One region of the Nocardiopsis sp. NPDC006938 genome, then DNA from elsewhere that is predicted to be linked to it. Evidence: riboswitches for the same ligand, from Rfam matches in the RefSeq annotation. Region 1 holds a riboswitch; the other holds the start of a gene.

Region 1 (3,447 bases):
CCGCGCTGGCGGGGGCCACCTGGCCGGAGTCGAACTCCACCACCAGGTCGCCGTCGGGGTTGAAGCCGACGGAGTCGTAGAGCGCGCTGATCGGGTGCAGGGACGAGGGTACGGCGTCGGTGCCGGCCACCGCCTCGCGCACCCTCTCGTTGAGCTCGGCCAGTTCGGTCTGCCCCGCGATCAGTTCGCTGGAGCCGTGGACGGCGCCCGTGTCGGTCTCGTACCAGTAGGTGCTGTGCCCCTCCCTGGTCTCCTCGGAGTCGGTCTCGGCGGTGGTCAACCGAACCCCGAGGACACGGTCTTCGGCGGCGGTCAGGCCCCACTCGCCGACGAAGGAGCGCGCACCGGGGTTGGCGGCCTCGAAGGCCCGTACCTGGGTGGTGAGGGTGCGGTCCAGGAAGTCGGTCAGCGGCGCGGCGTGGGGCACCGCCGGGTAGGTGACGGTGACGTCGGCGCGTCCGTCGTGGGCGAGGGTCACCTCCTCGGTCCCGGGGACCGCGTCGGGGGAGACCGTGGTCAGTTGGTCGGGCTCGCCGGTGGCGGGGGGACCGTCCCCGCCCTCCGAGGAGTGATCGCCGGTGTCGTCCGCCAGGGCGCTGTCCTCCAACGGTCCTCTGGGTCCGGAGACGGACAGCACCAGTCCCAGCACGACGACCACCGCGGTCGCGACCGTGAGGAGGGGGTGGTCGGGAGCCATGGTCTGCCGGTCTTGCTGCTTCACCTGGGGTTCTCCACGTTCATCGTCAGACGAACGTTCGTGGGGGTGACGGGGGAGAGGGCCCCCACGCACGCTGGTTGTCGGGTGTGATGCCGCGAACACGGGGCGGGTTCACGCCGAGTGGGCGATGGCCACGCCGGGTGTAGGGGCAGAGGGGGTGCTCCCTATACTTGCAGCCGTGGAAGGTACACGCTCCGCCTTTGGTCTCCCCGAAATCCCTTCGGGACGGGTGTCGCGTGTCGAGAGAGGGAACCCGGTGCGAGTCCGGGACTGCCCCGCAGCGGTGAGTGGGAACGAACGTCGCCTAGAGCACTGGTGATCCGACCTGAGAAGTCGGGAACTGGGAAGCGGTGACCAGTAGGAGTCCGGCGGTCACGCCGGAGGTGCCCACGAGTCCGAAGACCTGCCTCCACCCGGCGGCGCACCCGTGCCGTCGGTGGTCCCGTGCCCCGAGGGAGGGCCGAGGGCGGAGACGATCGTACGCCGCGAGGCGTCCGTCGGCGTGTCCGCGTCCTCACCTCCTCGTGGTCGGTGCCCGGCTTTCGACGAGGGAGAGAAGCTCCATGCCCAGCACCCCGGCCTCCCGGCCGTCCGTGCGTTCCACCGTGCACGGCTACCCGCGCATCGGCCCCCACCGCGAACTCAAGCGCGCCAGCGAGTCCTACTGGAAGGGCGGCACCACGGCCGCCGAGCTCGACACGATCGCCGCCGACCTCCGTCTGGGCGTGTACTCCCAGCTCAGGGAGGCGGGCGTCGACGACCTGCCGTCCAACACCTTCTCCTACTACGACCAGGTGCTGGACACGGCGGTCCTGTTCGACCTCGTCCCCTCCCGGTTCGCCTCCCCGGCCCAGGCCGGGGACCGCGACGAGCAGCTGCGCCGCTACTTCGCGCTCGCCCGGGGCGAGCAGGGCGCCCCGCCGCTGGAGATGACCAAGTGGTTCGACACCAACTACCACTACCTCGTCCCCGAACTCTCCCCCAGCACCCGGCCGCGCCTGGTCGGTGACAAGCCGGTCGCCGAGTTCCGCGAGGCGGCTGAGGCCGGGTTCCCGACCCGGCCCGTGCTGGTGGGCCCGCTGACGTTCCTCCTGTTGGCCAAGGCCGCCGACGACGCTCCCGAGGGATGGGAGCCCATCGAGCTCCTCGACCAGCTCCTGGACGCCTACGCCCGGCTCCTGGCCGACCTCAGGGAGGCCGGCGCCACCGAGGTCCAGCTGGACGAGCCGATCCTGGCCACCGACGAGGGCCGCGCCTGCGTCGGTCACCTGGAGCGCGTCTACGACCGTCTGGGCGCCCTCACCGACCGTCCCGCGCTTTTGGTCTCCACCTACTTCGGCTCCATCGGCGCCGCCGCCCTGCGGGTGCTCAAGGACTCCCCGGTGGAGGCGGTCGGCCTCGACCTGGTCACCGACTCCGAGGGTGTCGAGGACCTCGCGGCCGTCTCCGGACTGGGCTCCACCCGCCTGGTCGCGGGTGTCGTGGACGGGCGCAACGTGTGGCGCACCGACCTGCCCGCCGCCGTGGCGGAGCTGGGCACCCTGCTCGCCCTCACCGACGAGCTCACGGTGAGCACCTCCTGCTCGCTGCTGCACGTGCCCATCGACCTGGACGCCGAGACGGCGCTCGCCCCGGAACTGCGGGCCGCGCTGGCCTTCGCCAAGCAGAAGGCGGGGGAGGTGGCCCTGCTCGGCCGTGTCCTCAGCGAGGGCGGCGACTCCGCGTTCGACGCGTCGGCCACGGGGACCCCCTCGTTCACCGACGCCCGTGTGCGGGCCCGGCTGGACGCCCTGGGTCAGGACGCCTACGAGCGGCCCGAGGACCGTGGGATTCCCACGGACACCACGCTCACCACGACCACCATCGGTTCCTTCCCGCAGACCGCCGAACTGCGCCGAGCCCGCGCCGCCCACCGCCGTGGAGAGCTGGCCACGGAGGAGTACGAGCGCACCCTGCGCGCGGAGATCGACCGCGTCATCGCGCTCCAGGAGGAGATCGGCCTGGACGTCCTCGTCCACGGCGAGCCCGAGCGCAACGACATGGTCCAGTACTTCGCCGAGCAGCTGGAGGGCTACGCGACCACCGAGAACGGCTGGGTGCAGTCCTACGGTTCGCGGTGCGTGCGCCCCCCGATCCTGTTCGGTGACGTCTCGCGCCCCGAACCGATGACGGTCGAGTGGATCACCTACGCGCAGTCGCGGACCGACAAGCCGGTCAAGGGCATGCTCACCGGTCCGGTCACGATGCTCGCCTGGTCCTTCGTCCGCACGGACCAGCCGCTGGGCGAGACCGCCCGACAGGTGGGTCTGGCCCTGCGTGACGAGGTCGCGGACCTGGAGCGCGCGGGCATCCGCCACATCCAGGTGGACGAGGCGGCGCTGCGCGAACTACTGCCCCTGCGCGAGGAGCAGCGGGCGGCCTATCTCGACTGGGCGGTGAACTCCTTCCGCCTGGCGACGTCCGGGGTGGCGGCGAGTACCACCATCCACACGCACATGTGCTACTCGGAGTTCAACCAGATCGTCGGCGGCATCGAGGCCCTGGACGCCGACGTCACCAGTGTCGAGGCGGCCCGGTCCCGTATGGAACTCGTGGAGGCCCTGGGCCAGCGCGGCTACAAGCGCGGTATCGGCCCGGGCGTGTACGACATCCACTCGCCCCGCGTGCCCTCGGTGGAGGAGATCGAGGCGTCCCTGCGCCTGGCCGCCACGCACGTGGACGCCGGGAAC
Region 2 (3,447 bases), on a different contig from region 1:
GAAGCCGTCCCCCTCCGCGCCGAGCAGGCGGTCGGCGCTCAGCCGGACCCCGTCCATGAGGACCTGGCGGGTGGGTTGCGCGTTCCAGCCCATCTTGGCCTCGTTGGCGCCGAAGGACACCCCCGGGTCGTCGCGGAGCACGACGAACGCGGAGATCCCGGCGGCCCCGTCGCCGCCAGTGCGCGCCATGACCACGTACACCTCCGAGGCGCCCGCCCCGGAGATGAACTGCTTGGCGCCGGTGAGGACGTAGTGGTCGCCGTCCCGGACCGCGCGGGTGCTGAGCGCGGCGGCGTCGGACCCGGCCTCGGGTTCGGTGAGGCAGTAGCTGCCCAGGGTCTCCATGGAGCACAGCCCCGGCAGCCAGCGGGATCGCTGGGCGGGGTCGCCGTACCGGTCGACCATCCAGGCGACCATGTTGTGGATGGACAGGTACCCGGCCAGGGACGGGCAGCCGGTGGCCAGGGCCTCGAAGACCAGGACGCCGTCGAGCCTGGTCAGGCCGGTCCCCCCAGCGTCCTCGGAGACGTAGAGGCCGCCCATGCCGAGTTCGGCGGCCCTGCGGAGCACGTCGACGGGGAAGTGCTTGGTCTGGTCCCAGTCGACGGCGAACGGTGCGAGGTGCTGGTCCGCGAACGCGCGCGCGGTCTCGGCGAGCGCGCGCTGTTCGGCGGTGGTCGCGGAGGTCACCGCACGACCGGGATGGTGAACTCGGCGCCCTCCTTGACCCCGGAGGGCCAGCGCGAGGTGACGGTCTTGGTGCGGGTGTAGAAGCGCACGGAGTCGGGGCCGTGCTGGTTGAGGTCGCCGAAGCCGGACCTCTTCCAGCCGCCGAACGTGTGGTAGGCGACCGGCACCGGGATGGGCACGTTCACGCCGACCATGCCGGTGTCGACGCGCTGGGAGAAGTCGCGGGCGGTGTCGCCGTCGCGGGTGAACACGGAGACGCCGTTGCCGTACTCGTGCTCGCTGGGCAGGCGCAGGGCCTCCTCGTAGTCGGCGGCGCGCACCACGCACAGCACCGGGCCGAAGATCTCCTCCTTGTAGATCCGCATGTCGGTGGTGACGCGGTCGAACAGGGAGGCGCCGGTGAAGAAGCCCTCCTCGTGACCGGCGACCTTCAGGCCGCGGCCGTCGACCACCAGCTCGGCGCCCTCGTCCACGCCCAGACCGACGTAGGCGTCCACGCGGTCGAGGGCGTCGCGGGACACCAGCGGCCCGAAGTCGGCGTCGGGGTCGTCGGCGGCCCCCACGGTCAGCCCGCAGATGCGCTCGGTGAGCTTGGCGACGAGGGCGTCGGCGGTCTCCTCGCCGACCGGCACCGCCACGGAGATGGCCATGCAGCGTTCCCCGGCGGACCCGTACCCGGCCCCGATCAGGGCGTCGGCGACCTGGTCCAGGTCGGCGTCGGGCATGACGACCATGTGGTTCTTGGCCCCGCCGAAGCACTGGGCGCGCTTGCCGTGCGCGGTGGCCGTGGAGTAGACGTACTCGGCGATCGGGGTGGAGCCCACGAAGCCGACGGCGGCCACCCGGGGGTCGGTGAGCAGGGTGTCGACCGCCTCCTTGCCGCCGTTGACGACGTTGAGCACGCCCGGGGGCAGCCCGGCCTCCAGGAACAGCTCGGCCAGGCGGAGCGGGACCGAGGGGTCGCGCTCGGAGGGTTTGAGGATGAACGCGTTGCCGCAGGCCAGGGCAGGTGCGGCCTTCCACAGCGGGATCATCGCGGGGAAGTTGAACGGGGTGATGCCCGCGACCACCCCGAGGGGCTGGCGCAGGGAGTGCACGTCGATGCCGGTGCCGGCGTTGTCGGTGAACTCGCCCTTGATCAGGTGCGGGATGCCCGCCGCGAACTCCACCACCTCCAGGCCGCGCTGGAGGTCGCCGTGCGCGTCGGCGACGGTCTTGCCGTGTTCGGCGGACAGCGCCCGGGCGATCGACTCGCGTTCGGGTTCGACCAGCTGGAGGAACCGGAGCAGGACCCTGGCCCTGCGCTGGGGGCTCCAGGAACCCCATTCGACCTGGGCCGCCTCGGCGTCGGCGACGACCGCCTCGGTCTCCTCGCGGTCGGCCAGGGGGACCCGGGCCCGGACCCGGCCGGTGCTGGGGTCGTACACGTCGCCGAAGCGGCCGCTCCGCCCGGGGACGTTCCTGCCATGCACGAAATGCGTCAGCTCGCTGACCATGCGTGTTCGCTCCATCCTCGTGGACCACACGGATCTCCGGCCGCGAGCGGTGGCCTGACTTCCGGGTGTTCGACCCGGTCACAGTGGCGGGACCGTGCTGGATTCGCACCAGCTTCCCCGCTCCACGGCCCCCTCACCATATAGTTGGACGTCCTACTAAATCCAGACCCCCGAACCCCCGATCCCGTCACGTTCCGTCCCCGGACGCCGCCGAAGCGCGCCCGAAGGGGCGGGGTTAGCGTGGAGGCGTGTGCCGGTGCCCCCTGCGGGAACCGCCCGAGACACCGGTGTGCGAAAGGTCGGTGGTCCCCCCGTGTCCGACTCCACGACCCGGGCGTCGACGGCGCCGCTCGGCGGACGGTTCTGGGCGTTTTGGTCCGCGGCCCTGGCCTCGAACCTCAGCGACGGCGTGGCGATGATCGCCGTGCCGTGGCTGGCCTCCTCCCTGGCCCCGGACCACGCGGCCCTGGTCGCCGCCGTGGCCACGGCGGGCCGACTGCCCTGGCTCCTCCTCGCCCTGCCCGCCGGAGTGCTCGTGGACCGGGTCCCCCGGCTCACGCTGATGGTCTCCGCCAACACCCTGCGACTCCTGCTGTGGGCGCTGCTGGCCCTGGTGGTGTTCTCCGGCTGGGCGTCGATCCCCCTGCTCGCGGCGTTCGCGTTCTGCTTCGGCGCCCTGGAGGTCTGTTACGACACCGCCGCCGAGACCACGGTGACGTCGCTGGTCCCCCCGGAACGGCTGGAACGCGCCAACGGGCACGTGCGCTCCGGGGCGATCGTGGCGCAGGAGTTCGCCGGAAGGCCGCTGGGCGGGTTCGTGCTGGCCCTGGGGCTGTTCGTCCCGTTCCTGTTCAACATCGCCGCGCTGCTGGTGTCGGTGGTGGCGCTCCTGCGCGTCCGCGCGACCGCTCCGACGGCCCCCGTGGCGCCGACCGCTCCGAGCGCCGCCGACGTCCCCGCCCCCCGCGAACGGCGCGGCCTGGCCGGGGTGTGGGCGGACGTGGCCGAGGGCGTGCGCGCCGTGTGGAGTCAACCCCTGCTGCGGGCCGTGGCCGTCATCGCGGTGTTCGTCAACACCGCCTACGCGACCATGCTGTCCACCCAGGTGCTGTTCGTCCGCGACACGCTGGGGCTGGGTTCGGCCGGGTTCGGCCTGTTCATGGCCTTCGCCGCGATCGGCGGGATCGTCGGCGGCCAACTGGTCTCCTGGCTGCGCTCCGCGCTGCCGCACGGGACGCTGCCGACCCTGTGCCTGGCCGGG

Evidence for each region. A riboswitch is a leader RNA that binds a small molecule or an ion and turns the genes downstream of it on or off. The one in region 1 is predicted to bind cobalamin.
Region 2: it holds a riboswitch for cobalamin, as region 1 does, so the genes downstream of both, ACFYL4_RS22765 (CoA-acylating methylmalonate-semialdehyde dehydrogenase) here and metE (5-methyltetrahydropteroyltriglutamate--homocysteine S-methyltransferase) in region 1, are expected to answer to the same signal.

What each region holds. Positions count from the first base shown of each region.
Region 1 covers NZ_JBIAGA010000001.1:196,155-199,601, reverse strand. Annotated here, with positions in the region: gene ACFYL4_RS00900 (polysaccharide deacetylase family protein) at 1-697, opposite strand, end outside; cobalamin riboswitch at 929-1,144, shown strand; gene metE (5-methyltetrahydropteroyltriglutamate--homocysteine S-methyltransferase) at 1,282-3,447, shown strand, end outside.
Region 2 covers NZ_JBIAGA010000017.1:122,883-126,329, reverse strand. Annotated here, with positions in the region: gene ACFYL4_RS22770 (acyl-CoA dehydrogenase family protein) at 1-690, opposite strand, end outside; gene ACFYL4_RS22765 (CoA-acylating methylmalonate-semialdehyde dehydrogenase) at 687-2,186, opposite strand; cobalamin riboswitch at 2,214-2,334, opposite strand; gene ACFYL4_RS22760 (MFS transporter) at 2,500-3,447, shown strand, end outside.